DNA from 3 places in the Solidesulfovibrio carbinolicus genome. Region 3 is predicted to be linked to each of the others. Evidence: predicted binding sites of a transcription regulator. Region 3 holds the regulator's gene; each other region holds the start of a gene.
What was found. Region 3 encodes sigma-54, which starts transcription at its own class of promoters, with help from an activator protein. Its sites were predicted from a motif close to CTGGCACGGNNNNTGCTT; they were not measured.

Region 1 (9,825 bases), 1.9 Mb from region 3:
CACCCCTTTCGCCCGTGCTAAGCCCGCCCCATGGAAACCATCCTGCTCAAAATCCTCGAAGTCCAAAACGAGATCCTCGCGGAAGTGCGGATGCTGCGCCAGGCCGTCACCCACGGCGCGCCCCTGCCCGCCCAGGCCGCCGCTCCCGCCAGCCAGCCCCACACCGCCGCCGCGCCGCCACCCGCGCCCGAACCCGAGCCGCAGGCCGCCTACACGCCCACCTTCGTGCCCGAGCCTGAACCCGAACCGCAGCCCTACCTCGCGCCGCCGCAACAACAGCCCGGCGGCCGGCTCACCGTCAACGAACTGGCCGACCTCGGCGGCCAATTCCTCGATCCCGGCCAGATACCGCGCGGCAAGGTCAAGGCCGTGGACGCCTCGGATTTGAGCCACTCCATCCTCGACGACATCAAAGCGAAAAACAAAGCCAAGCGCAGCGCGTTTGCCGAGTTTGAGAAGTTTGATAGATTTAAGTAGGTTGCTGGGAGGAGAGTAAGAAAAGATGCCTCCGGCGGCCGGGGGGCTCAGCCCCCCGGACCCCTGACATGGGGGACCGTCGACGGGTGAGGCGTTGGTCGGCGGGCGGTTGGCCCGAGAGAAAATGGGGGCCGGAATTTGGGGTTGTCCCCCGGACGGAAGCCGTCCGGGGGACAACCCCAAATTCCGGCCCCCAACTCGCCAGCGAAAAGGGCTGTTTTGGGCGCGATCAAAGCCTCGCGCCCAAAACAGCCCTTTTCGCATTGCTGGAGCAAGAGCAACAGGATCAGTAGCTTGGGCGAGACATGCTGAGCATCAACTCTCCCGTGCCGGGCAACCCCGGGCGAACCGGGTCGTTGGACTTTCCGGGGCGCAGCCGCCACGCTCCCGCGCCTGTCCCGCCTGCTTGTAGCCCTCCCGCCCGCCACAGACGATCAGGGGGTCCGGGGGGATTATCCCCCCGGCGGGTCACGGGCAGCGCCCGTGCGGGTCCAGGGCAGAGCCCTGGCGGGTCCAGGGCAGAGCCCTGGCGGGTCCAGGGCAGCGCCCTGGCTGGTTATGAACGGTGGTGGTAGCGTTCGTGCCAGACGCGGCGCAGGACGGCGGGGTCGGGGGTATGGGGGTTTTGGCCTGGGCTGGGGATGTCCTGGCCGTAGGCGTCGCCGAAGGGGGTGTCTTCCAGCAGCCTATTGATGGCGTGGGCCAGCAGCACGGGCAGGGCCAGGACGTCGGCGGCATTGTAGGCGAGCAGCGTTTCCAGGACGGCGGGATCGCCGTGGCGGGAGTATTCGCGCCACAGCAGCACGGCCATGTAGCCGTCGGCTCCGGCCAGGTCGCCCCGGTCGATGCCGAAGTGTTCCTCGCTTTTCTTGAGTCCGCCTTTGATGCCGATGCCGCACAGGACGTTTCGCAGGTCGATATGGGCCTTGGGGAGCTTCGCGCCGAGGTGCGAGGCGAGCACCGGGGCGTCGAAGCAGCGGCCGTTGTAGGTGACCAGCACCTTGCTGGCCAGGATGTCGTCGGTGAAGTCGTGGAGGTTTTGGCCGTGGGCGTAGGTGCGGGCGGCGCTTATGCCGTCGTAGAGGGCCACGGCGGTGACTTCGTTTTGGGGCGTGCCGTCGGTTTCGATATCGACGCAGGCCAGGCTGTCCTTGAAGTCGAAGAACAGTCGCCAGGCTTCGGCGGGCGGCAGGCGATGGGCGAACCAGTCGGCGTCGCCGGCGGCCAGGCGGTCTTTTGATTCGAGAAGTTCGTTGCGCCACATGGGGGCCTTGGCCGAGGCCAGGGGCGGGGTGTCGGCGTCGAGAAAGGTGTCCCAGTCGCGGATGCCTGCGGCCCAGAGGCGGCGTTCGGTGGACGGCCCAAGGCCAGGCAGATGCAGGAAGGTATTTTGCAGCACGGCTGGTCGTGTACCTGTTTTGCCGGCCGATCTCAACCAGTTGGGTGAACGGCGACGGCATCAATTCTGCATGGGTTACGCCGACTCGGCGATTTTTTCCGCCGGATTGGACCGCTAATCCAAGGAAGGAACTCATGATGCGACCAAACGACGCCGCTTCCGCCACACCTCGGCGGCAGACGCCGGCCGCGATCCGTCGGGAAACCGTCATCGCCGCCGACGTTTACCGTTCCGGGACGTTGCGCAATGACTTCGAGCGGCTGGCAAGCCCGGCAACGCCCATGGCCGAAGCCGACATTTTGAGCCTTGTGCTCAAGTATTTCCATGCCTGTCTGTATCCCGGCTCCCAGGAGCACCCCATTGCGCTTAAGGAGATCAGCGGACTTTTGGGACAGTTTTACGAGTTGTGGTCCGAGGGATCGCCGGAGAAGGTGTTGCCCCTGGCCGGGGACTACAGCGCCTACCCGCTGCGGATGCTGACGGATTTGCCGCGCACGGCCCATATTTTCCGCTCCATCGCCAACCGGCCGTTGCCGCCGGACATGGTGCACGACCCGTTTTTAGGCCTGGACATCGGCACGGGCAGCGGCATTTTGCTGGCCGCGGCCTGGTTCCAGGCCAGGCGCAACGGGGTGAGGGAGACCCGGCTGTACGGCTTCGAGCTGGATTCGGAAATCAGCGAGCGCACCGACGCCTTGCTGCGCTCCCTGGGCGTGGGGCAGGTGATGGCGGCCGACGCGCGCGATCCGGGCGTGTACGCCATGCTGCCGGACGGACCGGTGGCCTTTGTGGCCAACGAGAACGTGGCCGCGCCCACGGCCCGGCATACGGCCGAACCGTTCAGCCAGATCCATGCCGCGTTGTTCGAGGCCATGTCCCAGCGGCTGAAGCGCACGGTCTTTTTTCCGGAGGCGTTGGTGGTGCGCGACCGGGACGCCGAGTTGGACGTGGTGCTGTCAAAAAACAATCGCTTTCAGATTCCGCGCCATTACCGGTCGCTGCGGCCCCGGCCGCGCTCCATCGTCATCGAGGGACGGCTGACCAAGCTGTGGCAGGTGGGCAAGGATTTCCGGGCGATTATTCCAGAGGCCTGGCAGTCGATCATGCCCGGGCGCTGGTAGCCCGGGAAGACAGGAAACGCTTCGGGCGCGGGGACAGGGTTCCCGCGCCCTTTTTTTGCGGCATCCAAAGGTTTCCAATGCCGCGGACCTGGGCCTGACCGTCTGCGGTTCGTCTTGGCCACGAGCCTCGAAAAGGGGCTTTTTCCCTCGCAAGAAGCTTCCGAGCACCGCGTGAGGCCCTGGAAATACTGTTGTATTTTCCAGGGGCGCGGGGTCAGGGCCGTGACAGGCGGCGGTCGAAGTCGAATTCCCGGGAGGTGATGTGGTCTTCCAGGCGGCGCACCCGCCGCTCCAGGCGCTCGGCCCGGTCGCGCAGCCGGGCCAGGACGGCTTTGCGGTCGGCCTGATAGGCGTTGCAGGCGTCGCTTTCGGCCTCGGAGTCCGGGGGCAGGGCCGGCTCCAGCTTGAGGCAGAAACCGGCGATGACGTAGGCGGCGACCACGGGCCACACGCCGGCGGAAAGGGTCAGCAGGACGACGCCGGCGCGAACGGCGGCCACGGGCACGTCGAGAAAGGCGGCCAGCCCCTTGCACACGCCAAGGACGGCCCCGGTACGCGAGCGGTAAAGCCGCCGCCAGTCGAGTTCGCTTAGGTGTCGCATGAGCCGCGCCCCTTGGCCCGGGCGTCCAGCACCACGGTTTCGAGGGTGTCGACCCGGGATTCCAGGCGCTCCAGGCTGCGGTGGATCTCCTGGAGCAGCCGGACCTCGTCGGCGTCGCCGCCGGGCGCGGCCCGGCCTGCCGGGCGCATGAGGCGCACGCCGATGAGAAACACCACGCCAAGAATCACCAGACCGACCAGGGTCGCCCCGGCCACCACCAGAGAAGAAAGCAGTCCCATCATAAATGCGGCTCCGGGCCGGATCAGGCGAGGTTTTGCGGTTTGCGCCGCATTCATTGGCGGCCGTGATGCCGGCGATTCAAAAAGCTTGGACCAGCGGCCGGGCCACGGCGACACGAGGGGGCATCGCCGGCCATGCCGGGGTCGATTGCAGCCTAGCCCAGGAACCGACCGCCGCACAAGGGCCTTCCAGGCCCGGTTTGCGCCTTATGACCGTCCGAGCCGGCGGTCGAAATCATACTCCCGTGAGGTCACATGGGACTCCAGGCGCGAAAGCCGGGCGTCCAAGTCCTTGAAACGGCGGGACACGTCGGCTGCCGCCCGGCCGAGCCGGCCCGTGTCGATGTCTTCGGCCCCCCCCGTTTCGGGAGCCAGGGGCACGAAGAAGGCCGCGGCGAAGTAGAGAATCGCCGCCGTGAAGCCGGTGGACACGAACAGCACGATCACAAAGGCCCGCACCACCCAGCACGGCAAGCCGAGATAGTCGGCCAGCCCCCGGCACACGCCCAGGGCCAGGCCGTTTCGGGAGCGGTAGAGCTTGCGGCGTCCGGGAAAATCGTCGTTACGGCTTCTCATGTCCGCCTCGTTTGCCGGAAGCTTCCGGCAGCAGGGTTTCCAGGTTGTCCAGGCGTTCTTCCAGGCGGGCCAGACCGGCGCGCACCTCGTCCACCACGGCCATGGCCGCTTCCTCGTCGCGGCCGCGCGTCCGGTCGTCGCGGCGGCGCAACTGGCGCAGCACGAGGATGGCCGCGACCACGAGAAGGATTTTGACCACCAGCGGCACGTGGCCGATATAAACTGTATGTTCCAGCACTGCTTGTCCTTTTGCAACAGCGTATCCGTCTCGGGGCCGCGACGTTTCCCTTTTCTCCAGGTGGGGGGTCTGGGGGCCTCAGGCCCCCAGCCGCCGGAGGCCTCCCCCTCCGTCTCCTCCCTCTCCGCCCTACTGGGCGCGGCGGGATTTGATCTGGGCCAGTTCGCGTTCCACGTCTTCGTCGGCGGCCAGGCGGTCGAAGCGGGCGTCAAGGCTTTGGTCTTCGGTCGGTCGGCGTCGCGAGGCGGTTGTGCCGCTCAGTTCGGCTTCGGCTTCCAGGCGGTCGATGCGGGCTTCGAAGGCCTCGAAGCGTTGCAGGGCTTCGCTGGAGTCGGCGCGGGAGACGTCTTCGCGCATGCGCTTGCGGCCGGTGGCGCGCATATGGCGGGCCAGCAGCGTGCGCTGGCGTTCCTTGGCCGAGGCGAGCTTTTCCTCAAGGGTGGCGATGTCTTCACGGCAGGCTTCGATCAGGCCTTCCACGGCGGCCAGTTCACCGGCCACGACGTTTGCCCGGGCTTCGAGGTCGCGCTTTTCCAGCAGCGCCTCCCGGGCCATATCCTCGCGGCCCTTGTCCACGGCCAGCTCGGCCTTTTCGCCCCAGCGGCCGGCGGCGGCGGCGAGCATGTCGTGTTCGCGGGCGATGCGGGCGGCCTGGGCCATGGTGCGGGCGCAGTCGGCCTTGAGTTCCACCAGTGTTTCTTCCATCTCCTGGATCATGAGGCGGATGAGCTTTTCGGGCTCCTCGGCCTTGTCGAGCATGGCGTTGATGTTGGAGTGGATGATGTCGCGGAAGCGGCTGAAAATACCCATGGCGTTCCTCCTGGCGCGGCTGCGCCGTGATGCCTGCCGTAAAGCAGGGAGCGTGCCAGATATTTCCTGTCGTACTTTCAGGATGTTGACCGAGATGGCGAAATAGGGCCGTTGCAGTTCTCGCCAAACATTGGTATTTTTCGCCACAAAACTGGAGAAAACCGCCATGACGCCCGACGCCCCCTGGCTGGCCGAGGCCCTGGGCCAGTCCGACGCCTTTCTGGCCTGCATGGAGGCCGTGGCCCAGGCCGCCAGCATCGACCGTCCGGCGCTTATCGTCGGCGAACGCGGCACGGGCAAGGAACTGGCCGCCGCCCGGCTGCACTACCATTCCCCGCGTTGGGACCGGGCGTATGTGCCGGTCAATCTGGCCGCCCTGCCCAGAACGCTGATTGAATCCGAGCTGTTCGGCCACGAGGCCGGGGCTTTTACCGGCGCTTCCCGGCGTCGGGTCGGGCGTTTCGAGGCAGCCGACGGGGGCACGCTGTTTCTGGACGAGCTCCACGCCGCGCCCCTGGCCGTCCAAGCCAAGCTGCTGCGGGCCGTGGAATACGGGCATATCGAACGCATCGGATCGAGCCAGCCCGTGGCCGTGGACGTGCGCATCGTGGCCGCCGTCAACGTCGATCCGCGCCGGCTCGTGGCCAAGGGCCGGCTTTTGCCCGATCTCCTGGACCGGCTGGCCTTTTGCGTGCTGGTGATGCCGCCCCTGCGCGAGCGCCATGGCGACATCCCGTATCTGGCCGAACGGTTCGCCGCCCGGTTCGCGGCCCAGCTTGGCCGGCCCGAGCCGCCGGTCTTTTCCCGGGCCGCCATAACCGCTCTTGCCGCCCACCCCTGGCCCGGCAACATCCGCGAACTCAAGACCGTGGTCGAACGCGTCGTGCTGGCTTGCCCCTCCTCACGCATCGACGCCATACAAATAGACCCCTTCGCCGCCCTGTCCCCCGCCCGGGAGGTCCAGGAGGGGGTGCCCCCCTCCTGGCCGCCGGAGGCCTCTTCTATTTTATCCTCCCTTTCCCACCATCCAGGGGGTTCGGGGGGGATGATCCCCCCCGACGGGTCCAGGGCAGCGCCCTGGCCGCCGGAGGCATCCCTATCTTCTCCCCTCCCCAACTTTACCGAAGCCGTGGCGTCCCTGGAAATCGCGCTGCTCGGCCGCGCCTTGGCGCGTTCGGGCGGCAACCAGCGCCGGGCGGCCGGGCTTCTCGGGCTTGGCTATCACCAGTTCCGGGGGCTGTACCGCAAGTATGCCGGCGCTCTTGACGCCGCGTCCAAAGCCCCGTAGCCCCAGGCGATGCGCCAAATCACCGAATCCGACAGCCGCATCCGCGCCGACAGGCTGCCCAACGGCGTCCGTATCGTCACCGAACACATGCCCGTTTCCAAAACCGCCAGTCTCGGCATCTGGATCGAGGCCGGCTCGCGCCACGAGGCCCCGGGCCAGGAAGGCATGGCCCATTTGATGGAGCACATGGCTTTCAAGGGCACGGCCAGGCGCGACGCCCTGACCATCGCCAAGGAACTCGACACGTTGGGCGGGCTTTCCAACGCGTTTACTTCCCGCGAGGCCACCTGTTTCCACGTGCGCGTCATGGACGCCCACTTGGCCCGGGCGTTTGACATTTTAAGCGACATCGTCTTGCGTCCGCTCCTCGACCCCGAGGAGCTGGCCCGGGAGCAGGCCGTCATCCTTCAGGAAATCTCCATGGTGGAGGAGACGCCCGAGGAAAAGATCCACGAGGACTTCTGGGCCGCCGCCTGGGCCGATCCAGGACTGGCCCATCCCATCACCGGCACGCCCCAGTCCGTGGGCGCGGTCACGGCCGAGGCCCTGGCGAAGTGGCGGCGCGCCGCCTACCATCCCGAGGCCATCACCGTGGTCGCCGCCGGGGCGCTTGATCACGACGCCCTGGCCGAAATGGCCGAAGCCGCCTTCGGCTCGCTGCGAAAAGTCCAGACCGCGCCCGCGCCGGCCGCCGGGGCCTACACGCCGCCGCGACTGGCCGCCCGGCGCGACTGGGAACAAAACCACGTCATCCTGTCCTACCCCTCGGTCGGCAACATCAGCGCCGACCGCTTCGCCCATACCCTTTTGGCCACGCTGCTTGGCGGCAACATGTCCTCGCGGCTTTTTCAGGAAGTGCGCGAAAAACGCGGGCTGGCCTATTCCATCTACGCCGGCGTCAACGGCCTGGCCGACGTGGGGCTGCTGGAAATCCAGGCCGCCGTGGACCCGGACCGCACGGCCGAGCTGCTCTCGGTGGTCAACGCCGAACTGGCCGCCGTGGCCGACAGCGCGGTGACGGCCGAGGAACTCGACCACACCCGCGAACATTTGAAGGGCCTACTCTACCTCGGCGCGGAATCCACCGAGAACCGCATGATGCGCCTGGCCCGCAACATCCTGCTGTTCAACCGCTCCATCCCCCTTGAGGAAACCGCCGCCTGCCTCGACGCCGTAACCCCTGACGACATCGCCCGCACCGCCAAGGCGGCCTTTGCGCCGGGCAGCGCCGGATTGGCCGTCATGGGGCCGACCGCCGCCTTGCCCTAAACCCGGCGACGCTTCGAAAACACGCCGGTCTTCTTGCAGCGTTCGGTATCACAACAGGAAACCGCCCGTCCCAAGACCACGCCCCGGAGGTGTTCCCCATGCCCGGACACGCCGCCTACGCCATCGGCCAAGGGAGCCTTCGCCTCATCGAAGGCGACATCACCGTTGACGACGCCGACGCCATCGTCAACGCCGCCAACTCGGCCCTGGCCGGCGGCGGCGGCGTGGACGGGGCCATCCACCGCGCCGCCGGCCCGAAACTGCCCGCCGCCTGCCGCGACATCATCGCCCGCATCGGCAGCCTGCCGGCCGGCGGCGCGGTCATCACCCCCGGCTTCGAGTTGGCCGCGCGCCACATCATCCACACCGTCGGCCCCATCTGGCGCGGCGGCGAGATGGGCGAACCCGAAGCCCTGCGCTCGGCCTACGCCGAGTCCATCAACCGCGCCGTGGAAAACGGCCTCGCCACCATAGCCTTCCCGGCCGTGTCCACCGGCGTCTACGGCTACCCCGTCCACTTGGCCTCGCCCATCGCCCTTGGCGTTATGGCCGAGGCGCTAAGGGGCGGAAGACTGCGGGAAGCACGCATGTACCTGCACGGCCAGGCGGCTTTTGGGGTCTGGCGTTCGGCGGCGGATGCGTTATTTGGCGGGAACGCGGAAGAGTAGGATGCCTCCGGCGGGCGGGGGGCTCAGCCCCCCGGACTCCCGACCTGGGGACGGTCGTGCGGAGGGGGGATGGTCGGCGGGCGGCAGGCCCGAGAGAAGATTTTCGGCTGATACGACCCATAGTTGGTGAAAAGTACACCCCCCCATTGAAAGTTTTTGGGGAGGATGGGGGTCTGGGGGAAGGAACCCTTTTTTTCAAAAAAGGGTTCCTTCCCCCAGCCGCCGGAGGCAAACTCACGATGCAACTACGTGGAACGACGATTGTGGCGGTGCGGACCGAGGCCGGCGTGGCCGTGGCCGGCGACGGCCAAGTGACGTTGGGCCAGGCCATTGCCGTCAAACATACCGCGCGCAAGGTGCGCCGGATGTACAAGGACAAGGTCGTCATCGGCTTTGCCGGGGCCACGGCCGATGCCTTCACCCTTTTTGAGCGTTTCGAGGCCAAGCTGGAGGAATTCGGCGGCAATCTCGTGCGCGCCTCGGTGGAGCTGGCCAAGGATTGGCGCAAAGACAAGTATTTACGGCGTCTGGAGGCCATGATGATCGTGGCCGACGCCGGCAATGTGCTGATTTTGTCCGGCACAGGCGACGTCATCGAGCCGGACGACGGCGTGGCGGCCATTGGTTCCGGCGGCCCCTACGCCATGGCCGCGGCCCGGGCGCTGTTGCGCAACACCGAACTGTCGGCCCGGGAGATCGTGGAAAAATCCATGGCCATCGCCGCCGAAATGTGCGTCTACACCAACGACCAGTTGGTGGTGGAGACGCTGGAAAAGCCTGCGTAATCGCGTATAGTAGAAGAAGAATGGTTTTCGTGACTTACCGGCGAAAGCGCCAAGGCGCTTTTCGCGGACGCCGCACCAAGGAGCACCCATGCACGCCAGCCTGACGCCGCGTGAAATCGTTTCGGAACTCGACAAATACATCATCGGTCAGCGCGACGCCAAGCGCATGGTGGCCATCGCCATGCGCAACCGCTGGCGTCGCCAACAGATCGAGCCGGTCTTGCGCGACGAGATCGCGCCCAAAAACATCATCATGATCGGTCCCACCGGCGTGGGCAAGACCGAGATCGCCCGGCGGCTGGCCCGGCTGGCCGGGTCGCCCTTTTTCAAGGTCGAGGCCACCAAGTTCACCGA
Region 2 (9,825 bases), 1.2 Mb from region 3:
ATCATTGCCCTGGCCGCCCTGGCCGCCCGGCTGTCGCGCCGCCCGGAACTGGGCGTCCTCGTCGCCGCCCTGGCCCTGGGCCTGTATCAGGACAACTGGCACCACAACATCCTGACCGCCTATCCCCTGGTCTTCGATTCCGGGATGCTCTGCCTGCTTTTGGCCGCCTACGCCCTGGCGCGCCGGGCCGAGACCGGCCGAGCACGTTGGCTCGTCGTGGCCAACCTCGCTCTTTTCCTGGCGTTTTGCCATTTCGAGGCCTTTGTCGCCTACGTCCCGATCCTGGCCGGCCTGGTCTGGCTGACCACCCAGGGCGGCGCGCGGGAGCGGGCGCGCGCCCTTGTCCCGGCCTTTGCCGTGCTGCCGGCCTACGCCGCCGTCTACCTCGGCTACCGTCTGGCCCACCCCAGCCAGTACGCCGGCAACGCCCTGGACCTCACCAGCCCGGCGGCCATCCTCAAGACGGCCTGGGCCTACAGCCTCCCAGCCCTGCCCCTGGGCGGGTTTGCCTTCAACCTCGAATACGTCAACCGCTTCCCGCAATTCTCCAAGGCCTACGTCCTGTCCTTTGGCCAGTACCTGTCGGAGCTTGCCGCCAACTTGTCCCTGCTTGCCCCGGCCTGGGTCGCCCTGGGCCTTTTGGCCGGCGGGCTGACCACTTATTGCCTGGACCGGGCCGTCCGGGCGCGCGTGCCCTGGCTCACCTGGCTTCTGTGCGCCTTTGCCGTGGTCTGCCCCAATGCGCTCATTGCCCTGTCGCCCAAGTACCAGGAGCCGGCCGCCTCGGGGCTGGCCTGGTATGTGACCACCACCTTTTCCTTCTACGCCGTGGCCGTGCTGCTGGCCCTGGCCGCCCTGGCCCTGGCCGGGCGGCTGCCGGACAAATCCCGGCGCGTCGTCGCCGCCCTGCTCGGCCTGGCCGTGGGGCTGGCCGCCTTGGTCAACGCCTCGGTCAACGCCTCGGTGCGCGACTCCAAGATCGCGGCCGGGGCGCGCTGGCGCGTGGCCGCCCTGGCCTGCCAAAGCCGGCTCATCGCCGGCCTGCCCGAGGGCGCGCGCCTTGTCGCACCGGACCTGTTTACCGCCGTCAACACCGAACTGGTTGGCCCGGACTACTGGCCGGCCTATTTCCGCGCCCAGGCCGGCCGGGGACTGATCGTGGCATCGGGGCTGGGCGAGGCCGATCCGGCCAAAACGCCGGTTTACCTGCTGCGCCGCCTGTCCGGCCCCCTGGACCGGGACACGGCCCTGGTCCTGGCCCGGGTGACCGCGTTGGGTCCGGCCCCGGCCGATCCTTACGCCGCCGCCCCGGACGCGCCCACCCTCCTGGCCGGCCAGGCCGTTGTCGCCATGGACGCGGCCAACCGCTTTTATGACCTCGTCTTCCGCGACGCCTCGGGCTGGCGGGTGGCCCCCCTTGCCGTCGGCGGCGGCCGGTATTCGCGCACCGACATCGCAGGCGACGGGCTTTTGCCGGCCTCCATGGCCAGGGTTGCGGCCCACAGCCTCGCCACGGGCGAGGCCGCGCCGGTTTTCCTGCGCTTTGGCCCGGGCTTTTCCGCGCCCGAGCGGTCCGTCACCGGCGACGTGGTCTGGGCCGGCGATACGGCCGAACTGGCCCTGGTTAACAACACGTCCGAGGTAGCCCGGGTGACGCTCGCCGCCACGGCGGCGGCCCCCGCGCCGGTCACGGTGGCCTGGGGGGGGGCGCTTATGCCGGACGGCGCGACCATTGACTGTTCCGCCCTGGTCACGCCCCTGTCTTTGCCCCTTACCTTGCCGCCGGGCCGCCACGTGCTGCTCTTTCGCGCCCTGCCGCCGACCGGCGCGGAAAAAACGCTTGGGCCTCATCAACGCCCGGCTCGTCCCGTCATCCCCCGCGCCCTGACTCCATTTTTCCTAGACCGCTCGCCGTCAAGTCCACGGACCGACGACGCCCCGAACCGTCTCCCCTCAAAAAAGTCCATCATGGCAGCATGTTCTTCATTCTCTCTGTTTTGGCACACCCCATGCTCTATCCCTTGGCAAGAGACGCGCAGGAACCCAAAACAACTTTACATACCAGGAGACACGCCATGCTGACCGCCATCACCCAGTTCATCCGTGACGAAGAAGGCGCCACCGCGGTGGAATACGGCCTCATGGCCGCCCTGATCGCCGCCGTCATCATCACCGCCGTCACCTCCATCGGCACCAAGCTCACCGCCACCTTCACCGAGATCGCCGGCAAGCTGGGCAGCTAAATTTCGCCTGCTTCGCGAAGCCAAAGGGCCGTCCCGGGCAAGGGGACGGCCCTTTTCGTTTTGGCTGCCGGGCCAGCCGCCAGGACCAGCCGACCCTGGAAAGGCCAAGGCGCATGACCGGCTCCTGCGTATGCCAAGCCGCCTCGCCCAGGGTCCACCGCCTCCCGGCTGTTGTCCCTGGTTGCGCCGCGTATCGTCCAACCGGCACGGCCAAGCCGGCCGACACCCCCCAGACCCCGACGACTCCATTTCTCCTGGAACGGCCCACGCATAATCCACGCGCCATGGCCCGGCTTGGCCTCATCAAAATTTTACATCAGTCTTCTAAGGGCGTTACCAACAATGCACACCTTGGCACGCACCCTGCTTAAGGAAAGGCAAGAGACGCGCAGGAACCCAAAACAACTTTACATACCAGGAGACACGCCATGCTGACCGCCATCACCCAGTTCATCCGTGACGAAGAAGGCGCCACCGCGGTGGAATACGGCCTCATGGCCGCCCTGATCGCCGCCGTCATCATCACCGCCGTCACCTCCATCGGCACCAAGCTCACCGCCACCTTCACCGAGATCGCCGGCAAGCTGGGCAGCTAAATTTCGCCTGCTTCGCGAAGCAAAAGGGCCGTCCCGGGCAAGGGGACGGCCCTTTTCGTTTTGGCTGCCGGGCCAGCCGCCAGGACCAGCCGACCCTGGAAAGGCCAAGGCGCATGACCGGCTCCTGCGTATGCCAAGCCGCCTCGCCCAGGGTCCACCGCCTCCCGGCTGTTGTCCCTGGTTGCGCCGCGTATCGTCCAACCGGCACGGCCAAGCCGGCCGACACCCCCCAGGCCCCGACGACTCCATTTCTCCTGGAACGGCCCACGCATAATCCACGCGCCATGGCCCGGCTTGGCCTCATCAAAATTTTACATCAGTCTTCTAAGGGCGTTACCAACAATGCACACCTTGGCACGCACCCTGCTTAAGGAAAGGCAAGAGACGCGCAGGAACCCAAAACAACTTTACATACCAGGAGACACGCCATGCTGACCGCCATCACCCAGTTCATCCGTGACGAAGAAGGCGCCACCGCGGTGGAATACGGCCTCATGGCCGCCCTGATCGCCGCCGTCATCATCACCGCCGTCACCTCCATCGGCACCAAGCTCACCGCCACCTTCACCGAGATCGCCGGCAAGCTGGGCAGCTAAATTTCGCCTGCTTCGCGAAGCAAAAGGGCCGTCCCGGGCAAGGGGACGGCCCTTTTCGTTTGCCGAGCGCCCGACATTTTGGCATCCCGAAAGGACAGGAGACCGCCCCATGGACGTCAACACCCACCAGCGCATTGATCCCGGCCTGTGCGGCCGGCCCGAAATCCTGGGCGAAGGCCTGGCCCGGGTGGCCTTCACCGCCCTGCCGGCCATGGCCGCCGATGACCGGGGGCTTGTCCACGGCGGCTTCCTCTTTGGCCTGGCCGACTACGCCGCCATGTTGGCCATAAACGACCCCAACGTGATTCTTGGCGCGGCCGAGGTCCGCTTCACCGCGCCGGTGGTGGTCGGCCAGACGCTTGTGGCCGAAGCCCGGCTCACCGAAACCGCCGGCAAGAAACGCTTCGTCGCCGTCACCGTGCGCCGGGGCGAAGACGCCGTCTTCACCGGAACCTTCACCTGCTTCGTGCCGGAAAAACACGTGCTGGACCGATAGCGCCGCCCACGGGAGCTGGCCCAGCCAGGAGGAACGCCATGAGCTTTGTGCTGCAAAAGCCGTCTCCGGCCGCCGAACAGCCCCGCTTCGACTGCATCTTCTGCAACCGCCCGGCCCTGGTTTCCTCCGAGGCCGGACGGGCCGACGAGGCCCGCATTGTGGAGGTCTTTTGCCGTCACTGCGGTTCCCGCAAGACCATGGCCACGCGCAAAAGCGCCGACGGAACACGCTGGGAACCAGCCGACTAAACGACGCCGTCGCCGTCGCCTCGGCCAGCATGTTTTTTTTTTCGCCGGAAAAGCCCGCTCCCCCTGCCCAAACGCCCGGCCCTGTGCTATGGCTGGCCCTGACCGCCAACCACCGCCAAGGAGGGATCCCATGAAACGCGCCTTGCTCAAGCTCGCCGTGCTCTTGACCATGCTGGCCCTGGCCGGGACGGCCCATGCCTGGAAAAAACCGCCGTTTAAAAATGTCGATAAAAACGGCGACGGCGTCATCATCTTTGAGGAGATCGTGGTCTTCAATTCCGGCCTGACCATGGAAGTCTTCGCCGTCATCGACCTCAACAAAGACGGCAAGATCGACCCGGCCGAATACGCCGCCATGGGCGGCAAGACCGCCAAGGGCAAGGCGGCCAAGCCCTGGTGGCGCTGTTCGTCCAAGGAAGGCTCCCTGCTCTACAAGCAGGGCACGGACCTGCTTGTGGCCGGCAAGAACGCCGAGGCCGCCACGGTCCTGCGCCAGGCCCTGACCACGCCCCTTTGCGTGGATTATTTGAGCTACGCCTACTACAACCTCGGCGTCGCCTGCATGCGCCTTGGCGACGACGCCTGCGCCAGGGCCAACCTGGAAAAGGCCCGGGCGCTCAACGTCAACAACACCGTGCCCGAGAACAACTTCGGCCTGGAAGGCTGGCCCCGCAAGCCCGGCGTGGTCGGCAAGTAACGCCCCACGCTCCGCGGCGGCCCGGGGCAGGCTCCCCGGACCGCCGCGGCAAGGCCTGCGCCGCCCGTGGTGGCGATCCGCCCGCCGACACGAACTCCCCCGCCCCGCCCAAACCCCGCAGCCGGGCGCCCCGTCACGCCGCCTGGCCGCGTCGCCAAGCCGCCTCTTGACAGTTCCTGGCCGCGTGGTCATCCAAAAGGGCGAGCGGCCGCATAGCCGCGCGCTCCGGAGGACTCCTTGGGCAACGTGCTCATCATTGACGACGATCAGACCATCCGCGACGCCCTGGCCCGGGTCGTGGACCGCCTGGGCCATACCCCCACCCTGGCTTCCACCCTGGCCGAAGGCCTGCTGCGGGCCGGCAAGGACGACGTGGACGTGGTCTTTCTCGACGTGCGCATGCCCGACGGCAACGGCCTCGACGCCATCGCCGACATCCGCCGCTCGCCCTCACACCCCGAAGTCATCGTCATCACCGGCTGGGGCGACCCCGACGGGGCCGAGCGGGCCATGCGCCAAGGGGCCTGGGAGTACATCGAAAAACCCCCCACCGTAAAAACCATGACCGCGCCCCTGGTCAGCGCCATGGAACACCGGCGCGGCCGGGCCAGCGCCACCACCGTCTTCCATTTTCCCGGCATCCTCGGCGGCAACCCCGCCCGCACCGCCTGCCTGGAACAGGCCGCCCGGGCCGCCGGCAGCGACGTCAACGTGCTTTTGACCGGGGCCACCGGTTCCGGCAAGGAGCTCTTCGCCCGGGCCATCCACGACAACAGCCCGCGCCACGCCGCCCCCTTCGTGGTGGTGGACTGCGCCGCCCTGCCGGCCACCATCGTCGAAAGCGTGCTTTTTGGATCGGAAAAAGGCGTCTACACCGGCGCGGACCGCCGCCGCGAAGGCGTGCTGCTGCGCGCCCACGGCGGGACGCTGTTTCTCGACGAGGTGGGGGAAATGCCGCTGTCGGTGCAAAAGGCCTTTTTGCGCGTGCTCCAGGAACGCCGGCTGCGGCCGGTCGGCGCGCTGGAAGAAGTCCCCTGCCGCTTCCGACTGGTGGCCGCCACCAACCAGGATCTGGAATCCCTGGTCAGGCAGGGGCTTTTCCGCGAAGATCTGCTCTTTCGCCTCCAGGGCGTGGGCATCGAGCTGCCGCCCCTGGCCGGACACCCGGACGACATCCTGGAACTGGCCGCCCACTTCGCCGCCGAAGCCGCCAAGCGCCAGGAGCTGACGCCCAAACCGCTGTCGGACGACTTTTCCCGGGCGCTTTTGGCCTATCCCTGGCCCGGCAACATCCGGGAGCTCAAAAACACCCTGGAAGGTTGCCTGGCCCTGGCCCAGGCCGACGACGCCCTGCTCCCCATCCACCTGCCCCTGCACATCCGGGTCCTGGCCGCCCGCAACCGGGTCGTCGGCCGGGGGGCCGCAGCCGCGCCGCCGCCAACCGAGCCGATCCTGTCCGACCTGCCCGCCGCCGCCCTGCCCACCTTCCGCGACTACCGCGACGGCCGCGAAGCCCGCTACCTGCGCGAACTGGCCGCCCGCCACGGCGGCGACATCGGCCGGATGCTCGACGTCTCCGGCCTGTCGCGCTCGCGCCTCTACGCCCTGCTCAAAAAGTACGCCATCCCGGCCGCCCGGGCCTGAGCCGCTTTTTTCGCCAAGGCTAAAGACCGCCCCCCCGGCCTCCGATGAGTCGTAAAAGGGGAATAGCGCCAGTCGGCAAGGACGCCGGCCGAGCGCCACCCCAGGCGGCGGGGCTCCGTGAAGTATCTGCTCATCTTCATCGTCATCATCGGCATCGTGACCTACATCTTCCTTGGCGCGCCAAGCCCCAAGGAAGAGGACGCCCACGTGGCCGACCGCCGCGAACAGGTCTGGGAACGCATCGCCTACCTGGAACACCGGCGCCGCGACATGCTCGCCGAGGCCCGCACCAACCAGATGGCCACCGGCCCCAACCGCAGCCGCCTCACCTCGCGCGGTGCCTACTACGCCGGCTACCGCGACGGCTTCAACCAAGGCTACTACCAAGGCAGCTTCCTCTCCGCCGACCGCAAGCCTGACCCGCTATTTTTCAAGGTGCCGAATCCGTAGGGGAAATGGGGAGAGAAAGAGCGGGAAGATGCCTTGGCGGCCGGGGGCCTCAGGCCCCCAGACCCCCCGAATGGGGAAAGGCGCAAAGGGGTTTCGGCGACGAAATGCCTTCTGCGCTTTTCGCGGACGCGGCCCTAGCCGCCCAGGCGCGCCTTGAGGCGCTCAGCCACCGTGGTCACGGCCAACACGTACAACTCGCTGTGATTATACGCGTAGACCACCTTGTCGCGCTGCTCGCTGGTCATGCCCGGAACCCAGCCGTGGCCGCGCAGATAGCTGGCCACGCTGACAATGGCATCGGTCGGGGTGAACAGATCCAGCACCCCGTCATTGTCGCCGTCAACGCCAAAGCGCAAGGCATTGGACGGCATGAACTGGCAGATGCCGATGGCCCCGTAGATCGATCCCGGGATGGTTCCCGGCCCCTGCCCCTTGGCCTTGGCATAGCGCAAAAGCGCCGCAAGCTCCCGAAAACCCCACTCCGACCGGTCCTTGGCCGCCCAGTCGGCATAGGCCGAACGCTCGGCGTCGCCGCGAAGGGTCTTCATATAGGGCGCGATCTGCCCCAGCCCCGAGGCCCGGGCCAGACTGGCCAGGACGCTCAGCGCGTCCTGGTCGCCGAGATACGTGCCGAGCTTGGTCTCCACCATGAGAAAGGCGCAGATCAGCTCCGGCGGCGGGCCAAACTCCCGCTGGGCCCGGTCAAAGGCAGCCCGGTTCTCCCGGATGTAGCGCACCCCGGCCTCGATGCTGGCCGGCGTCAGGAACTGACGGTAATTGCTGGCTTCCAAGGTCTTCTTGGTGGGCGCGGGACGCGGCTCGAACTGCTTGCGCACCATGGCATCGACCTTGCGGGCCATGATCGAGGGTTCGTAGTCCACCCCGGCCCCGGCAAACACCCTTTCCACAAAGGCCCGGTCCAGACCGTCGGCGGCCAGACGGTCCATAAGCGGCTGCCAGCCGGCGTCCACCCCGCCGTGGGCCGCCGCCAGCCAGCCCGACACCAACACCAGCGCCAACGCAAAAGCGTATCGTTTCATGGCCTTCTCCCTGCCCAACCCTAGCGCCGGCCCGCCCCGCAGGCAACCGGTTCCGGCCCGCCACGCCCCATGGCAACAAAATTGCAATGTCCTCTGGGCCGGCGACAAAACGCCGCCGGCAAGGAGGCGGCATGAAACCATCCACCGCCGCCATGGCGAGCCTCGTCGTCGCCCTCGCCCTGGCGTTCGTCCCACGGCCGGCCATGGCCGGCGCGCCCTTTGACGTGACCATCTCCAGCGCCGACTGGGGCAAATCCGTGGCCGTGCGCTACCACCACGGCCTTTTCGGCTGGATCGACGCCGGCCGGGTGGAATTCCACCACGACGGCCGCACCGTCATCGCGCCGCGCGGCGGCCAGCCAAGCGTTACCGACAACCTCGCCGAAAGCCTCGCCCGCTACGCCGCCGACCGCCTGGGCAACCCGGCCCTTGGCCGCCAGCTCGCCCTGGTCATTGAGCGCGAAGTGGGGAAATAACGTCCCGTCAGCGTCCCACCAGGGGCCACCGCTCGGGCGGCAGATACGGCCCGGCCTTTTTGGGGCACTCCCGCGCCCGCAGCTCCCGGGCCGCCGGCTTGCCGGCCGCGTCGAATCCGTAGACGGCGTAACTGCCGCAGTCGCCAACGCCCCGGGCCTTGGTCAGCACGGTGAGCGTATTGTTCGCGTCATTAAACTGCATATCGCCCACCAGGGAGTCGTCTTCGCGCCGGATGATCCTGCCGCCGTCGGCGTCGGCCGTGGGAAACCGCAACAGCCTGGCCGCTCCGTCGCCCGGGCCGGTCTCCATGGCCGCATAGACGCCCTGGTAGGCGGCCTGATCGCACTGGACGAGGTACAGGGTCCGGCCGTCGCCCAGGGCATGGCGCTCCACCCCGGCATCCCGAAGGGGCAGGCCCGGGCCGCCGGGGGCGGCGGCAAAGGTTTCCCGAAAGGAGTCCTCGCAGTCCTTGGGCCAGTGGAGCCGCGCCTGCAAGGCCGCCCGCTCGTCCCACAGCGCCTTGGCCGCCCCGGCAGCGGCCGCCGTCAGCGCCGCCCGGCGCTCGGCCAGGCGCTGCCCCAGGCAGGCGGCGTCGGGGCAGGCGTTTCGGGTTGCCAACCAGGCCCGTTGCTCGGCCCGCACCGAGGACGGGTCAGGGCTGGCGGCCACGGCCTCGCCAAAGGCCTCGGCCACGGCCGCGTCGGCCTCCACCAAATGGGGCTCGGCGCAAATGGTTTTTTCCACAGCCGTTTTGGCCTTGGCGCAGTCGATGCCGCCGGCCCGGGCCGGGCTGGCGGCCAGCGCCAGGCACAACAACAAGAGCGCTGTCCCACGCCGCATTACTTGCCCTCCCGGACGTAGCGGGCGATGCCGATGCCCTTGGAAGGGCCGACGTCGTGGCTGTAGATGAGCTCCAAGGAGCCGTCGGGCAACAGCTTGCCCGTAAAGCTTCCTTCATCCTCCAAAATGTGGATGGTCGAGCCGTCATAGCCGATGACGCCCATGACGGTCTCCTTGTGGTGCGGGCTCGACTTGACGCCGACAAAACGCCGGCCTTCCTGGCGCTCGATGCGCAGGACAAACTGGCTGGAAACGAAATGCGGGCCGGGGTCGTTTTTGGGAAAATGGCGGCTGCCGGTGGTGAGGCCTTCATGGGCCACGCTTTTCCAGACTCCGACCAGATCCGGGACGGCCTGGGCCTGGGCCTGGGCGGCGGCGGCGAGCAGGACGACGATCAAAACGGCGGCCAGGGGCAGGGGGCGAATGCGCATGGCGGGCTCCTTGTTGCGGTCGGCCGGCCGGGGATTGCCGGCGGCCTGGATGCTCTCCTCTATGCGC
Region 3 (9,825 bases):
CGTGGTGGACAGCCTGGGGCAGGCTAGGCAACTGTTTCGCTCCAGCTATCCCGAGTTTGTTTTGGCCCAGGCCCAATCGTCGATGTCGGTCGCCTCAAGGGTCAGGACGACAAGACCCATGGTCAACTCCTGTCCAGCCGATTAAGCCTTTCGATCAGGCCGAAAAGACCGACGACAAGGCAGGGTGAGGACGCAACAGAGCGTATCCATCGAAAACCTCCTTCAAGGGGCTGTCGATGGCCCGGCTACAACCCTGGGACATGGGGGCGGCGTAGAACCGCGGGGCGAGGGCGTAATTTTTATTTGCGGGAGAGGGAAGAGGTCGTGGGGCAGGCCGTATTGGGACGCAAGAAATCAGCGGCGTTTGTGCGTCGCTGGATATTGTAACTAGCTTGTTTTGTTGATCAATTGGCGGAGAGGGTGGGATTCGAACCCACGTGCAGGCTATTAACCCGCAACCCGATTTCGAGTCGGGCCCGTTACGACCACTTCGGTACCTCTCCGCACAGAGAGCTGGAAGGGAGTCGGCAAATTATCCTCGGCCCGGCTGGTTGGCAAGCATTTTTTCGCGTGGGCCGCAATCACGCCTCAACCCGCTCCACCGCGCCGCTTTTCCCGGAAAAAATCCCGCAACAGTCCGCCGCATTCCCCGGCCATGATTCCGGACACGACGTCGAAGTGGTGGTTGAAAAAGGGCAGGTCCGGGCCGGGCAGCCGGGAATCGACGACCCCGGTGCGCGGGTCGGTCGCGCCATAGACGAGCAGGCCCACACGGGCGTGGATCATGGCCCCCAGGCACATGAGGCACGGCTCCAGGGTCACGGCCAGGATCGTGCCCGGCAGCCGGTAGTTGCCGACCTTGGCCGCCGCCTGGCGCAAGACCCGCATCTCGGCGTGGGCCGTGGGATCGTTTGTGGTGATGGGCGCGTTGCCGGCCCGGGCCAGCAGTTCGCCGTCGGCGGAGAGCAAAACAGCGCCCACCGGCGTCTCGCCCAGAACCGCCGCCGCCCGGGCCTCGGCCAGGGCCAGGGCCATCACCGCCTCGAAATCCGGCCAGCCCGGCGGCGGGGCGGGCAGTTCGCCACAGGCGGCGTCGAAGCGTCTGACGGGAACCAGGGCCATGGCGTTTGTCCGGCTGGCGCACTCGGCAAGGGGAGCGCGGTAATAGAGGTTCTTGTTGAGGCGGCACGGTGGCCAGAAGTACAGGGCACACGGCTTTCTTGGTCGCCGGAAGGTCCGACACCATGGACGCGGCAACGCCTTTACAGGCCGAAATCTGGACGACGCTGCGCGTTTGGCGGCGGTTGCGACCTTGGCCAACGGCGTCCTGGGATGGGCAGCGGCAAAAACGGCCCGGCGCGGGAGGTCCCCGGCCGGGCCGTAGACTGGCGGAAAAGCCCGATCAGGCCCCGGCGCGCAGATAGGCCACGGCGTTTTCGAAAAGAGCCGTGCCCAGGGTCGGTCGCGCGCCCCGGGTGTAATCGGGGTGGTTGGTCGGATGGTTGAAGGCCTCGGGATGGGGCATGAGCCCCAGGATGCGGCCCGTGGGGTCGGTCAGTCCGGCAATGGCCTGGGGAGAACCGTTGGGGTTGGCCGGATAGTCCATGGTGACCGCGCCCGTGGCCGGGTCGGCGTACTGCAGGGCCACGGCGCCGCTGGCCATAAGTTCGTCGAGGACGGCCGGCTCCATGGGCACGAGCTTGCCCTCGCCGTGGCGCACGGGCAGGTCGATGACCGAAAGGCCCTTGGTAAACACGCACGGGCTTTGCGGGTTGGCCCGCAGCGTCACCCAACGGTCCTCGAAGCGGGCCGAGTCGTTGTTGGCCAGGCTCACCTGGCGGGCGAAGTAGGCTCCGCCCAGGGCCGGCAGAAGGCCGAGCTTGACGAGGAGCTGAAAGCCGTTGCAGATGCCGAGGATAAGGCCTCCGGCGTCGAAGAAGGCGCGCAGCTGGTCAAGAAGCGGTTCGCCTGCGGCGGTCTGGGCATGTTTCCAGCGCACGGCTGCGGCCTGGGCCGCGCCAAGGTCGTCGCCGTCGAGAAACCCGCCGGGAAAAATCAAAAAATTGTAGGCGTCGATCCTTGTCCGGCCGGCCACGATGTCGGAAAAGAATACGATGTCGGTAACATCGGACCCGGCCATGCGGGCGGCATGGGCCGATTCGACCTCGCAGTTGGAGCCGAAACCGGTGATCACGAGGGTGCGCACCTGGGGCATACGGGGAAATCCTCCCAAGGGTTCCTTGAAAAATTGCTTCCGAAAGCTTACTTTGCGCGGCTGAACATACGGGGCCGCACCGGCCGCGTCAACCGCGCCCGGGCCAAAGGCCTGGCGGTGGGCGCATTCCGCCGGGGTCGCCGGGACGGACCCGTGAAACAAGGACGGCATGCCATGAAGACCAAGTTTATTTTCGTTACGGGAGGGGTGCTGTCCTCCCTGGGCAAGGGACTCGCCGCCGCCTCCATCGGCGCGCTGCTCCAGGCCCGGGGACTCAAGGTCACCATCCAGAAACTCGATCCCTACATCAACGTCGATCCCGGCACCATGAACCCGTTCCAGCACGGCGAAGTGTACGTCACCGACGACGGGGCCGAAACCGACCTCGACCTCGGGCATTACGAGCGCTACCTCGGCGTGCCCATGAGCCAGAACAACAACTTCACCTCCGGGCGCATCTATTTCAGCGTCATCCAGAAAGAGCGCCGGGGCGACTACCTGGGCGGCACCGTCCAGGTGATCCCCCACATCACCGATGAGATCAAGCGTTCCATCCTGGGCGTCGCCACTGACGAGGATGTGGCCATCATCGAAATCGGCGGCACGGTGGGCGACATCGAGGGCCAGCCCTTCCTGGAGGCCATCCGCCAGCTGCGCATGGAACTGGGCAAGGAAAACGCCCTGTACATCCACCTGACGCTGGTGCCCTACCTGCGCACGGCCGGGGAGGTCAAAACCAAGCCCACCCAGCACAGCGTCAAGGAACTGCGCTCCATCGGCATCCAGCCCGACATCATCATCTGCCGCAGCGAAGTGGATCTGGCCCGGGACATCAAGCAGAAGATCGCGCTTTTTTGCGACGTCGATGCCGACGCCGTGTTCACGGCCGTGGACGTCAAGAGCATCTACGAGCTGCCGCTGCGTCTCTATGGCGAGGGCGTGGACCAAAAAATCGCCATTTTGCTGCGTCTGCCGGCCAAAAACGCCGAACTCGAACCCTGGCGCGACCTCATGTACCGCCTGGAAAACCCGGTCGGCACTGTGTCCATCGCCATCGTCGGCAAGTACGTGGACCTCAAGGAGGCCTACAAGAGCCTTCACGAATCCCTGGTCCACGGCGGCGTCCACGCCGGGGTGTCGGTCAATTTCGTTTACGTCAACTCCGAGGAGCTGACCCGGGAAAACGTGGCCGCCACGCTTTCGGGCATTGACGGCATCCTCGTTCCCGGCGGTTTCGGCTCGCGCGGGGTGGAAGGCAAGATCGCCTCCATCGAATACGCCCGCACCAAGAAGATCCCCTTCTTCGGCATCTGCCTGGGCATGCAGTGCGCGGTCATCGAATACGCCCGCAACGTGCTGGGCCTGGACGGGGCCAACTCCGAGGAGTTCGACCTGACCACGCAACATCCGGTCATCTACCTCATGCGCGAGTGGTACGACTTCCGCACCCAGACCATCGAGCACCGCGACCCGACCAGCGACAAGGGCGGCACCATGCGCCTGGGCGCCTATCCCTGCGTGGTCGCGCCGGGCACCAAGGCGGCCGCCGCCTACGGCGCGTCGGAAATCTCCGAGCGCCACCGCCACCGCTACGAGTTCAACAAGGCCTACGCCGGCAATTTCGAGGAAGCCGGCTTGGTCTTAAGCGGCCTGTCCCCGGACGGCGAACTGGTCGAGATGGTGGAGCTGCCCGACCATCCCTGGTTCCTGGGCTGCCAGTTCCATCCCGAATTCAAGAGCAGCCCCATGCGTCCGCATCCGCTGTTCCGCGAGTTCGTGGCCGCGGCCAAGCGGCACAAGGGCTAGACGGCCCAAGCGCAAAAAGATGGCTCGGTCCGGGGAAGGCGGCTTCTCCGGACTTTTTTTGGGCCAAAGGGCTGCATGGCTTGGCAAGGCTCTAAAAACGTTTATCTTCTGGTCATGGTGCGATTTTTGGGCTAGATTGCGCCTGTCGGCGGCCAGGGTAGGGCGTTGCTTTTTCGCTTCGCGGCCGTCGTATCGCAAAGGGAGTCTATTATGTCCGAAGACGCCAAACTGGCCATTGCGCGCGCCCGGGACGTGGAGCTGCTGGTGCTCGACGTTGATGGGGTCATGACCGACGGCGGCATCTACGTCGATGCCCGGGGCGAGGTGATCAAGCGTTTCCATGTCCACGACGGGTTGGGCATCAAGGCGGCCCAGGCGGCGGGACTGGCCGTGGCGGTCATAAGCGGCCTGGACAGCCCGGCCGTGGCCGCCCGGATGCGGGAACTGGGCATCGAGGAGTACCACCCCGGCCACTACCGCAAGGTGGGTGTGCTGGAAGGCATTCTCGCCCGGGCCGGGTTGGCCCCGCATCAGGCCGCCTTTCTCGGCGACGATTGGGTGGACGCCGGCCCCATGGAGCTGGTCGGGCTGCCCATGGCCGTGGCCGACGCCCAGCCGGAGATCCTTGATCTGGCCTTGTGGGTGTCGCGGCGCGGGGGAGGGCAGGGCGCGGTGCGCGAGGCCGTGCGTTATATTTTGGCCGCCAAGGGCCGGTTGGAAGCCGCCTACCAGTGGTTCCTCGGCTGAAGGCCGATAGTGCCGATTGCCACAAGGCTTCAATTGTGGCATGGTTTTTGTTGGGCGGGGTGGCCCTCGTCCGGGCAAGGCCCACAGACAATTCCCGATAACGTCAACGACATTCGAGCACGGCGGTAAGCATGGCCCTGGAACTGCGGCAGCAACTCAAGCTTTCCCAACAGCTGGTGATGACCCCCCAGCTGCAGCAAGCCATCAAGCTCTTGCAGCTGTCGCGGCTGGAGCTGCTTGAAAGCGTGCAGCAGGAGCTTTTGGAAAATCCTCTTCTGGAGGAATCCGTCGAGGAGGACCGCCAGCCCGAACGCGTCATGGTCGAGGACAACAACGGCCCCACGGGAGCCGACGCGGCCATCGAAAAGGAACTGCTCAAAAACGCCGAGTGGGACGACTACCTTGGCGATTTCGCCAGCACGAGCAAGCAGTCCCTGTCCCGCGACCTGGAAGTGCCCGAGGAGGGCATGGCTTTCGACGCCCGTTTGGCCTCCAAGCCGTCCCTCGACGGCCACCTCGGCTGGCAGATGCACCTGTCTAATTTTACGGCCAAGGAAGTCGAGATCGGCGAGACCATCGTCGGCAGCCTCAATTCCTCGGGCTATCTGCGGGCCACGGTGGAGGAAATCGCCGGCATGGCCAACGCCGACCCGGCCCATGTCGAAAAGGTGCTCCACCGTCTCCAGCGCTTCGATCCCGTGGGCGTGGCCGCCCGCACTCCCAGCGAATGCCTGCTCATACAAATCGAGGTCTACGGCTATGACGATCCCATCCTGATCGAACTCGTTCGCGAGCATCTCGAAGACCTCGAAAAGAAGCGCTACAAGCCCCTGGCCAAGAAATTTCACCTGACCATGGAAAAGCTCAAGGAATACCTGGAGCTGATCCAGACCCTCGATCCCATGCCCGGGGCCAGCTATGGTTCGGGCGACCCGATCTACGTCAGCCCGGACGCCTTCGTCTACAAGTACGGCGAGGACTTCGTCATCCTGCTCAACGAGGAGGGGATGCCGCGCCTGGGACTCAACATGTCCTACACCGACGGCAGCCTGCCGCGAAACGACAAGGACAAGGACTACCTCCAGGATAAGATGCGTTCGGCCATGTGGCTCATGAAGAGCCTGTACCAGCGCCAGCGCACGCTTTATAAGGTTTTGGAGAGCATCGTGAAGTTTCAGCGCGGCTTTTTCGAGGACGGCGTGACCCGGCTGCGGCCGCTGATCCTCAAGGACGTGGCCGACGACATCAGCATGCATGAGTCCACCGTCAGCCGCATCACGTCCAACAAGTACGTGGCCACGCCCCACGGCATTTTCGAGCTCAAGTTCTTTTTCAACAGCGCCCTGGAGCTCGACGACGGCGGCACCGTGGGTTCCGAATCGGTCAAGGCCATGATCAAGCGGATTATTTCCGGCGAGAACGCCAAGAAGCCCATCAGCGACGAGGCCATCGCCGACATGCTCAAAGACGAGCTGCAAATCAACATCGCCCGGCGAACCGTGGCCAAGTACCGCACGGCCATGGGAATCGAGTCGTCGTCGAAGCGCAAGGCGGTTTTCTGATGCTTCGGGCCGGGATTCCGGCCCCTCACCACGCCAGCCTGGAGGATTCTATGAACATCACCTTTAATTTCAAGAATTTCGAGCCGTCTGACCATTTGCGCGATTATGCCAGGAAGCGCTTTGAAAAGCTTGGCAAGTACACCTCGTCCACCGACACCTCGGAAGTCCAGGTCAACCTGGCCGTGGAAAAGACCCGGCAGATGGCCGACGTCATCTTCCTGGCCGACAATATGCATATCTCGGCCCATGAAACCTCCGAGGACATGTACTCCACCATTGACCTGATCCTCGACAAGATCGAGGCTCAGGCCAAGAAGTTCCGCGAGAAGCAAAAGGACCGCCGCCGCCAGACCGTGGAGCAGGTCCGCATGGACGTCATCAGCATCAGCGAGGACGCCGCCGGCGGCCGCGTGCCCACCATCATCGAAACCGACGAGTACCAGCCCAAGCCCATGGCCGTGGAAGAAGCCGCCATGCAGCTTGAGGCCCTCAAGTACGAATTTTTGGTGTTCATCAACTCCGAAACCGAACGGCCCAACGTCATCTACCGCCTGCGCAACGGCGACTTCGGCCTCATCGATCCTGGAACGGGCGCTTAGATGCGGTTAGAGGACTATCTCCAGCCCGAGTTCGTCATCGGGAATCTTGCGTCGGAGTCCAAGTCCGAAGTGTTGGCCGAGCTCGTGGCCCCCATCAAGAAGCAGTGGCCCGATTTTGACGCCAAACGCGCCCATCAGGTGCTGCTCGACCGGGAAAACCTCGGCACCACGGGCATCGGCGACGGGGTGGCCATTCCCCACGGCAAGATGGAGAGCCTCGAACGCATCGTCATCGTCGTCGGGAGAAGCCTTGCGGGCGTCAGCTTCGATGCGCTGGACTTCAAGCCCTGCCGCATCTTCTTCCTGGTGCTCGCGCCCGAGCATGTCGCGGGCCTGCATTTGCGCATTCTGGCCCACATCTCGCGGCTTTTGTCCGACGAATCCTTCCGGCGGGCCTTTTTGGCCGCCGAAACCGACGAGGCCTTGCGGCAGGTGCTCGCCGCCGCCTAAGGCTGCCTGAAAAAACGTTTCCCGCGCGTTTGTCGTCACACAAACGCGCGGGAAATTTGTTAAGCCCTTGGGCCGGAAGGTGAATGCCATGGAACATGCGGCCAGGGAACTCCCCGTCGTTATCTTGACCGGCCTGTCCGGGTCCGGAAAATCCACAGCCCTTCGCGTCTTCGAGGACCTGGGTTTTTTTTGCGTGGACGGGTTGCCGGTCAGCCTCGTGCCCAAGCTCATGAGCCTTTTCGACGACAAGGGCGGCCAGCGCTACAAAGGCCTGGCCCTGGGCATGGACGTGCGCCAAGCCGACCTCGACACCGACTGGGGCGCGACCCTGGCCGAGGTGCGGCGCAAACAGGACCTCACCCAGATCATCTTTTTCGAGGCCGACAACGGCGAGATCATCCGCCGCTACGCCACTACTCGCCGCCCGCATCCTTTGGAAAGCGCCGAGAGGGGCCTTGAGCAAGCGGTCGTGGCCGAGCGCGAACGCATGCGCCCCCTTCGCGACGCCGCCGACATGGTGCTGGACACCACCCATTTCACCATCCACGATCTGCGCCGCAAGCTCCAGGAGAAATGGGCTTCCATCCGGCCCACCGCCGGAACCCTCAAGGTCCACGTCATGAGCTTCGGCTTCAAGTACGGCCCGCCCTCCGAGGCCGACATGGTTTTCGACCTGCGCTTTTTGCCCAATCCCTATTTCAACAAGGAACTGCGCGAGCGCACGGGCAAGGAAGCGGCGGTGCGCGATTACGTCCTGGCCGAGGAACCGGGCCGGGAGTTTTTGCGCCGGCTGACCGAATTTCTGCTCTATCTGCTCCCGCTGTACGCCAAGGAAGGGCGTTACCGCCTGACCCTGGCCTTTGGCTGTACCGGCGGCCGCCACCGTTCGGTGGCCGTGGCCGAGTCGGTCTTTGACACGCTCTCCAAGGCTGGCTACAATATCTCCCTTGAACATCGGCACATTGAACGCGGCTAGGCCGCAGGTCTTAAGCGCTACGGCAACGGGGGTTGCCGGCGAGAGCGGCGGGGCGGTTTACCCGGCCCAGGGGCTTTCGCTTTTGGCGATGGCGACGCCATCCCGGCTGGTCGCCTTGCCGGCCCGGCAGTCTCGTTCGCGGATGATTATCGTGTGAGATCTTGGGCTTCCGCGCGGCGTGGCCGGGACGGAAGCGGGATGCAATGCCGACGGTCTCAAACCGTCAAGACGGGGGCGACATGCTCCGGGATGCCTGTCTATGAATGCCGAGCCCCTCAAGGACGCGCCCGTTGGCGTGGTGGTCGTCACCCACACCGACTACGGGTCGCGGCTCATTGCCGCCGCCGAGTTCATCCTCGGCCCCCAGCAGCACTGCCAGGCCGTCAGCGTCGATCTGACCAAGGCCGTGGACGAATCCCTGGCCGCGCTGAAGGCCGCCATCAAGGATACCGACCAGGGCGGCGGGGTGCTGGTGCTGACCGACATGTTCGGCGGCACGCCCACCAACATGAGCCTGTCGCTTCTGGGTTCGGGCCAGCTTGAGGTCCTCACCGGCGTCAATTTGCCCATGCTCATCAAAATTTTGGGTTCGCGCACCCGTCCCCTGCAAACCCTGGCCGTGGAGGCCAAGCAGGCCGGTTGCCAGGGCATCGTCGTGGCTGGCGAGGTGCTGCGCAAAAAGGTGGCCGAGGGGTAGCCATGGCCTTCGTGCGCATCGACAACCGCCTCGTTCATGGCCAGATCATCGAGACCTGGCTGCCGTTTACCCACGCCAGCCGGATCGTGGTGGTCAACGACGACTTGGCCGCCGATCATCTCCGCCAGGAGATCATGTCCCTGGCCATCCCCGACGGCGTGGCCATTGTGTTTCTGCCCGTGGCCGATCTGGCCGGCTATTTCAGCCATGCGCCCCTGGACCTGCCCGAGGCGCTGATCCTGTTCGCCAGTTGCCGCGATGCCCAGGTCGCCTACGAATACGGGTTCGATTTCGCCAACTTGAACCTTGGCAATCTCCACTACGCCCCGGGCAAGAGGCAAGTCTGTCCCCATGTGGCCCTGTCCAAGGAAGACGAATCCTGTCTGGATTTTTTCCGGGACAAGGGCGTGCGGCTGGACTACCGTTGCGTGCCGGGCGACCCGGCCCAGCCCAGGATCTGACGCGACGGCCGACCCAATGGTAACCCACGCGAGGCCCATGCCATGACCCATCAGGCCGACATTGCGCTCCACGTCCTTGGCGTCGCTTTTTTTTTGTCCTGTGCTCCTCGTTCCGCTTTGCCGTAAACGCCGCCCTGCTGGAACGCCCCCTGGTCATCGGCCTGGCCTGGGGCCTGTGCCAGGGCGATTTGCCCGCCGCCCTTAGTCTCTGCATCTTCTACGAGCTTTTCTGGCTCGACGGCATTCCCGCCGGCACCCACATCCCGCCCAACGCCGCCGCCGCCACCCTGGCCGGATTGTCGCTTATGCACG

Region 1: the regulator sigma-54 is predicted to act here: its motif matches at 5,503-5,520, upstream of C3Y92_RS03530 (PspA/IM30 family protein).
Region 2: the regulator sigma-54 is predicted to act here: its motif matches at 3,191-3,208, upstream of C3Y92_RS17500 (Flp family type IVb pilin).

What each region holds. Positions count from the first base shown of each region.
Region 1 covers NZ_CP026538.1:780,670-790,494, reverse strand. The annotation lists gene C3Y92_RS03565 (hypothetical protein) at 31-477, shown strand; gene C3Y92_RS03560 (ribonuclease H-like domain-containing protein) at 1,034-1,876, opposite strand; gene C3Y92_RS03555 (SAM-dependent methyltransferase) at 2,011-2,997, shown strand; gene C3Y92_RS03550 (PspC domain-containing protein) at 3,212-3,598, opposite strand; gene C3Y92_RS03545 (hypothetical protein) at 3,586-3,840, opposite strand; gene C3Y92_RS03540 (PspC domain-containing protein) at 4,045-4,413, opposite strand; gene C3Y92_RS03535 (hypothetical protein) at 4,400-4,651, opposite strand; gene C3Y92_RS03530 (PspA/IM30 family protein) at 4,781-5,461, opposite strand; gene C3Y92_RS03525 (sigma 54-interacting transcriptional regulator) at 5,628-6,749, shown strand; gene C3Y92_RS03520 (M16 family metallopeptidase) at 6,759-8,018, shown strand; gene C3Y92_RS03515 (macro domain-containing protein) at 8,117-8,686, shown strand; gene hslV (ATP-dependent protease subunit HslV) at 8,926-9,471, shown strand; gene hslU (ATP-dependent protease ATPase subunit HslU) at 9,560-9,825, shown strand, end outside.
Region 2 covers NZ_CP026538.1:3,918,787-3,928,611, forward strand. The annotation lists gene C3Y92_RS17485 (hypothetical protein) at 1-2,082, shown strand, start outside; gene C3Y92_RS17490 (Flp family type IVb pilin) at 2,076-2,243, shown strand; gene C3Y92_RS17495 (Flp family type IVb pilin) at 2,672-2,839, shown strand; gene C3Y92_RS17500 (Flp family type IVb pilin) at 3,268-3,435, shown strand; gene C3Y92_RS17505 (hotdog domain-containing protein) at 3,545-3,931, shown strand; gene C3Y92_RS17510 (hypothetical protein) at 3,970-4,179, shown strand; gene C3Y92_RS17515 (EF-hand domain-containing protein) at 4,310-4,876, shown strand; gene C3Y92_RS17520 (sigma-54-dependent transcriptional regulator) at 5,114-6,520, shown strand; gene C3Y92_RS17525 (hypothetical protein) at 6,638-6,970, shown strand; gene C3Y92_RS17530 (lytic murein transglycosylase) at 7,105-8,010, opposite strand; gene C3Y92_RS21300 (hypothetical protein) at 8,142-8,486, shown strand; gene C3Y92_RS21715 (DUF1176 domain-containing protein) at 8,494-9,327, opposite strand; gene C3Y92_RS17545 (hypothetical protein) at 9,327-9,758, opposite strand.
Region 3 covers NZ_CP026538.1:2,702,766-2,712,590, reverse strand. The annotation lists gene C3Y92_RS12205 (B12-binding domain-containing radical SAM protein) at 1-145, shown strand, start outside; tRNA gene C3Y92_RS12200 (tRNA-Ser) at 410-503, opposite strand; gene C3Y92_RS12195 (nucleoside deaminase) at 589-1,122, opposite strand; gene C3Y92_RS12190 (phosphoribosylformylglycinamidine synthase subunit PurQ) at 1,403-2,215, opposite strand; gene C3Y92_RS12185 (CTP synthase) at 2,390-4,021, shown strand; gene C3Y92_RS12180 (KdsC family phosphatase) at 4,232-4,768, shown strand; gene rpoN (RNA polymerase factor sigma-54) at 4,900-6,330, shown strand; gene hpf (ribosome hibernation-promoting factor, HPF/YfiA family) at 6,381-6,929, shown strand; gene C3Y92_RS12165 (PTS sugar transporter subunit IIA) at 6,930-7,379, shown strand; gene rapZ (RNase adapter RapZ) at 7,468-8,355, shown strand; gene C3Y92_RS12155 (PTS sugar transporter subunit IIA) at 8,615-9,052, shown strand; gene C3Y92_RS12150 (PTS sugar transporter subunit IIB) at 9,055-9,513, shown strand; gene C3Y92_RS12145 (PTS sugar transporter subunit IIC) at 9,612-9,825, shown strand, end outside.